Anaerobacillus sp. CMMVII: one gene and its partner. The protein of the gene in region 1 interacts with the protein of each later gene in a pairwise test. Links are inferred from orthologs where the notes say so. Each region holds a gene or a part of one and is shown on either strand. Other genes may lie near its edges.

Evidence for each region.
Region 2: the proteins of H1D32_RS21930 (region 1) and H1D32_RS09200 interact in binary tests that used the Escherichia coli proteins (3 or more experiments, as listed by UniProt). The link is inferred for Anaerobacillus sp. CMMVII from one-to-one orthologs.

What each region holds. Positions count from the first base shown.
Region 1 is NZ_JACEHK010000017.1:90,959-93,952, reverse strand. What follows is about bases 29-2,990. They hold H1D32_RS21930 (uracil-DNA glycosylase), read right to left. Parts: upstream 1,863-2,990; coding sequence 1,194-1,862; downstream 29-1,193. Other genes in these bases: H1D32_RS21920 (methyl-accepting chemotaxis protein), read right to left, coding at 2,550-2,990; H1D32_RS21925 ((deoxy)nucleoside triphosphate pyrophosphohydrolase), read left to right, coding at 2,113-2,505; H1D32_RS21935 (NAD(P)-dependent oxidoreductase), read right to left, coding at 304-1,167; H1D32_RS21940 (sensor histidine kinase), read right to left, coding at 29-105. In the rest of the region: more of H1D32_RS21940, read right to left, coding at 1-28; more of H1D32_RS21920, read right to left, coding at 2,991-2,994. UniProt on the Escherichia coli protein: Excises uracil residues from the DNA which can arise as a result of misincorporation of dUMP residues by DNA polymerase or due to deamination of cytosine.
Region 2 is NZ_JACEHK010000006.1:3,422-6,340, reverse strand. The notes cover bases 1-2,887. They hold H1D32_RS09200 (class I SAM-dependent DNA methyltransferase), read right to left. Parts: upstream 2,216-2,887; coding sequence 785-2,215; downstream 1-784. Other genes in these bases: hsdR (type I restriction-modification system endonuclease), read right to left, coding at 2,347-2,887; H1D32_RS09205 (restriction endonuclease subunit S), read right to left, coding at 1-785. In the rest of the region: more of hsdR, read right to left, coding at 2,888-2,919. UniProt on the Escherichia coli protein: The subtype gamma methyltransferase (M) subunit of a type I restriction enzyme. The M and S subunits together form a methyltransferase (MTase) that methylates A-2 on the top and A-3 on the bottom strand of the sequence 5'-AACN(6)GTGC-3'.

The DNA of each region.
Region 1 (2,994 bases):
CTCATATTTTTGTGACTGATAGGAGATATAACCTAAGAACAAAAGCGGAAAAAGTGTTATTAATAAAAAGAAAGTTAATAGTTTCGCTTTTAATGTTTTAAACATAAGGACACTCCTTACCATGATACATTAGATCTATTATAGTATAAAAAGGAAATCTAATGTTGCACAAAACGACAAAATTCTCATGTTTCTCTTGTTTTTTTACAAACTAGTGACGAACTCTTAAATAAAAAAAACAAGCCCTATATCTAAGGCTTGTGAGAACTCGATCTTTAGTTACTGGATTTCATAAAAATTCACTTAACTTTGATATAATTTATACAGTGCCTGGGTCCCACTGTTTTCCTCACCAGCTTCAGCAAGCTTTTCATACATTTCCTTGGCAAGCTTCAATCCCGGTGTTAATAATCCAAGCTCCTGGGCAGAATTCAGAGCGATCGTCATATCCTTAATAAAGTGCTTCACGTAAAATCCAGGTTCAAAGTCACCAGCAATCATTTTCGGACCTAACACACTAAGTGAAAAGCTACCAGCCGCACCTGTTTCAATCGTTTTTAACACTCGCTCAGGCGATAACCCCGCTTTTTCAGCATAAGTAATCGCTTCACAAACACCAAGCATCGTTGTGGCGATCGCCATCTGATTACACATTTTTGTATGCTGACCAGCACCTGGTCCACCTTGAAGAATGATATTTTTACCCATCTTTTCAAAAATCGGTAAGACTGCTTCAAAATCAGCTTCGTCGCCACCAACCATGATCGCTAAACGTGCTTCCTTCGCTCCAATATCACCGCCAGAAACCGGCGCATCTAAGGCGTGCATCTCACGTTTTTTCGCCTCATCATAAATTTTTGCCGCTAAAGAAGGACTAGATGTCGTCATATCAATAAAGTATGTACCAGGCTTTGCATGTTTTAGTAAGCCCTCCTCACCCAGATAAACCTCTTCAACGTCATGAGGATAACCAACAATCGTAATAATCACATCAGCCGTTTGGGCAACCTCTTTCACAGTATCCATCCACTTAGCACCTGCTTCAATGACATCTACTGCTTTTTCCTTGGTACGGTTGTACACAATCACTTCGTAACCAGCCTTAAGTAAATGCGACGCCATGCTTTTCCCCATCACACCAATTCCAATAAATCCGATAACTGTCATGTTTTCTCCCCCTTTTGACCTTTATGTTAACGTGTCGGAATGCACCAGTCAATAACTGGTATTTCTTGCGCTTGTAAAAATTGGTTTGCACGAGAAAACGGGTGACTGCCAAAGAAACCGCGATTAGCCGAAAACGGGCTCGGATGAGGCGATTCGATAATTAAATGATGCGGTTTGTTGACCAGCTCCCGTTTCTTTGCCGCGTGCTTGCCCCAGAGGATAAAAACGAGAGGCTCTTCTCGTTCATTCAAGCAGCTAATCACTTGGTCAGTAAATGTTTCCCACCCAAGACCTTTATGTGAGTTCGGTAAGCCTTCGCGCACGCTCAGCACTGTGTTGAGTAAAAGCACCCCTTGCTTCGCCCAGGATTCTAGGCAGCCATGGTCCGGAATTGGGCAACCTAGATCAGCTGCTAATTCCTTGTATATATTTTTTAAGCTTGGAGGAATTTTCACACCTAGCTTTACAGAGAAGCTCAACCCATGCGCTTGTCCCTCGCCATGGTATGGATCCTGACCTAGGATGACGACCTTTGTCGCCCGGTACCCCGTATAACGAAGCGCATTAAAGCGGTCCTGCTCAGGCGGAAAAATCGTTGCCGTCTCCTCTTTTAACACTTGTTGCAATTGTTGAAAATAGGATTTTTGAAATTCCTTATGTAATATTTCGTCCCAGTCATTGTTCAATAAGTTCATTGGCTTGAATCCTTTTTTATATTAGGTTCTTTTCGTAAACATTGTTCCTGTGATTACTCGTCGCAGAATTGTTGGTCAAATTGCATAAATTTCATAAGGTTATAGGTAAGAAAAGACACCCTGACACCTTGATGTTCAAAAACTAAACTACTTATTTATAAAGTAACGTTTTTTGAGAAAACAACCTTATTCTATTATACTGAGTAGTAAAATGAAGGACAACAAAAAGGTTATCTGGAGGTTAGATTAAGTGAAAACTGTAAATGTTGTTGGCGCCGTGATTAAAAACAAAGATGGCAAAATTTTATGCGCGTTGCGTTCACCGGTAATGTCGATGCCAAACCTTTGGGAGTTCCCTGGAGGAAAGATTAGAGAAGGTGAAGATCCTGCTGATGCACTTGTTCGTGAAATTCAAGAAGAGTTGGGATGCACGATTTGTGTAGGGAAGCTTATAGAAGAAGTCAGTCACCAATACCCAGCGATCCTAGTCAATTTAGCTACCTACGAAGCCGAGATCATCGAGGGTGAACCTAAACCTTTAGAGCATGAAAAACTAGCTTGGGTTAAGAGTGCTGATCTAATGCAGTTAGAATGGGCTCCTGCAGATGTGCCGACGGTGGAACGGCTCCGGGATTTTTCATAAAGAAAATGCCAGTCAGTCTCAATATGAGCTAACTGGCACTTTTTTTACACCTTAAACTTCGTTACTACCGCTTGTAGTTCCTGGGCAAGATTTGATAAATCTTCACTAGCTCGTGAAATGTCCTCAACTGCTGCTGTTTGCTGTTCCATGGTTGCAGAAACCTCTTCCGTTGAGGCAGAATTTTCTTCCGCGATAGCGGAAAGGGATTGAAGGGTATCGATAATCGCATCCTTCATTTTTTCCATTTCTTCGCCTGAAACATTTAGTCTTTCAACCGCAGCTTCAGATTCTTTCATAGCGATAGCGATCGTTTCATATTTTTTCTTACTTTCTTTCACACTTACTTCTTGATCAATTAGAATTGTAGAGACGTGAGCCATCACTTCTACTGCTGCTTTTGCATTTCCTTGTAGCTCGCGAACGACTTCATCAATTATTTTCGTAGAGTTCGTCGATTGTTCAGCAAGTTTTCGAATTTCATCAGCTACG
Region 2 (2,919 bases), on another replicon or contig:
AAACAATATGGCTCTGTTATCACTCCATTTCCTTTAAAACTGTTATTTGCTTTTAACTCCTGAATATATTCAAGAGAATCCCCATTTTCACCATTAAATTCTCTCCACTTTTTAGTTAGCTCACCTCGAAAAGCCTTATGTAAAATGGCAGCTCGTCTTAGTTCAAACGTTTCCTTTGCTTCTTCAATCAATTGTTTCGCTTCTTCAATTTTACTTAAAAGACGGTCAATTTTTTCAGCGATACGTTTTTGTTCTTCAAGGGGAGGAAGTGGAAAGTCCAATTGTTCAATTAGAGCAGCACTTATATTGGGCTGAGCCCCTCCATATGCTTTCCTAAGAATTTCGTTAGAATTGTTAAATACAAAATAATTTTTGTATAGGGAGTAAAGCAATTGTGTGTTTAATTCTTTAATATTTCCCACACGTTGATTTTGAAGTGCTATTTCGTTTGAGTTATAAACGCCTGTTTTCCCGGTAGTAGCACCTGACATAGCAATTAATAGGTCGCCCTTTTTTATTAAAAACCGCTCATTATATAATTCATTCGGGACTTTTACCGCTTTTTTAGAAGTCGTATTTACCCCAGTAATATCCGAAATCCGAATTACTGGAATTCCTGTTTCTTGATAATCAGTACTTTTAAATGCATATCCATTATATAATTTTGCTACATTACCAAACTTTACCCAATTCCAATTCTCCGGTATTTCATAGGGTTGCTCCCTTTGTGTAACTACCGCTTCTGACAACGTCTCCTTAATAGTATTCTTACTTTTATTACTCATTACTTGACCACCTCACTACCATCCAGTGCTTTCAGCTCTTCTACAACTTCGTTTAGTAAGCTCATAGCCTTTTGTAGTTTAGCAATTGCTTCTTCAGCGGATTCAATTGGGTCTGGTAGATTGTCGTAAGCAGATAAGGATTCATCAGCAATCAAACCTATGTCTAAACTATCTGCTTTTCTAGCTATTTCTTCTCTGGTAAACATGTTCCAACGCTCATCTTCAACCTTTGTGCGGTCTACTGCTTGATAAGCTTTAATAAATCCTTCAAAATGAGCTTTAGTTAGCGTATTACGCTTACCGAAAGTTGACATGTTAGTTCGTAAATCATACACCCAAACATCTTTAGTGTTATTTTTATCTGTTTTTTCTCTAGTGAAGAATAATACATTTGTTTTTACACCCTGTGCATAAAAAATACCTGTTGGTAATCGCAGAATTGTGTGCAAATTACATTTATCCATTAAGTCACGACGAATTTGGGCTCCAACGCCACTTTCAAATAATACGTTATCCGGTAAAACAACAGCAGCACGAGCTTGTCCATTATCTTTTAGAGCATTATAGATTAGTTGCAAAAAGTTTAACTGTTTATTTGATGTATCAAACGTTAAATCATCACGAGTAACTCGTTCTCCACCTTTTTTTGTTCCAAATGGGGGATTTGTTAAAATAACGTCAAAGCCTTTTAACCATTTTCCGTTACTTGATAAGGAGTCACCATGTTCTAGTCTTCCTTCAATATCATGAAGTAAGGCATTCATTAAAGCCAGCCTGTGAGTACCTTTAACAAGCTCCATTCCAGTAAACGCTTCTTTCTTTTGAAACTCAGCAACTTGTGGGTCTAAGTCAAAATATTTATCTGTTTTTTCTTTTAAATATTGGTCAGCAGCAATCATAAATCCCAAAGTTCCTGCTGCTGGGTCATTACAACGCTCACCTGGCTTCGGGTCAACGAGTTCTACCATTACATCAATTAACACTCGAGGAGTAAAGTATTGTCCTGCTCCTGATTTCATTTCACTCGCATTTTTCTCTAACAATCCTTCATATAAGTTCCCTAAACCTTCTTCTTTAGCATTATACCAATCAAGTGCATCAATAGATTTAATAATTTTTTCTAAATTCTTAGGTTCCGTAATACTTGTTGAAGCGTCACTATAAATTTGTCGTAGGCGCTCGTTGTCACTACTACCGAAATCTAATAATAATCTTTGATAGTATGTCTTAAGCTCTAGACCTTCTTTTTCTAATAAATTATCCCATCTATAGCCTTCTGGGATTACTTCCTTCTCAGTATCTTGTTCTTTCATCATTTTTAAGAAAAGTAAGTATGTTAATTCTGTTACATATTCTTGATAAGTAATTCCATCATCACGAAGTACATTACATAAGTTCCATAGTTTTTGAACAATTTCTTGGTTATTCATTTAGTGCCTCCATATTCAAAGTAATTAATCTTCTAACATTATATCTTAAAAATACTTGAAGACAGCGTTTCAAGTAATAGTTAAATTTTTCAAAGAAAAGAGAGCTCAGGTTTGAACTCTCTTTAAAGGTATCAACTAACGTACAAGCTATCATTTATAGTTGAAACAACTTCATCAATTAAATCTCCAAATTCTCGCTTCAATAGATTATAGCCACCATGACTTTTAAATGGTTCTTCTGAAAAAGCATCCTGTGGTGATGGTGCTAATACAGGTACTTGGAGCAACTGCTTTTCTATTCGTTCCAACCACTTTTTCTGCCGCGGTGTCCAGTCGTGTAATGAGTATACTTTTTGCATTGCCTGCTTAATTCTAGTTTCATGGTCCACAAGCGCTTCTCCAAGAGCTGCTTGTCGAATGAAACTAATAATATCAGCAGCAATTTCTTCATTTTTCGCATGCTTCCAAGCAGTTTGCAAATGAGATTGCTTAAATCCTTTTGTTTCTAGGATGGTAATTAACTCTCGTAAATCCTGCCTTGTTAAGTCTTTTGGTCGTGTGCAAACAAGGTGAAGAGCTGGTATTTCGTTCATATTTTCTTTTACGAAACGAACAAATCCATCTAAATAATCTTCAGGTTTATTATTTCCTTCTCCGTACCCTCGTTCAACTCCAATGATTTTATCTTCTTTATTTGAGATGAA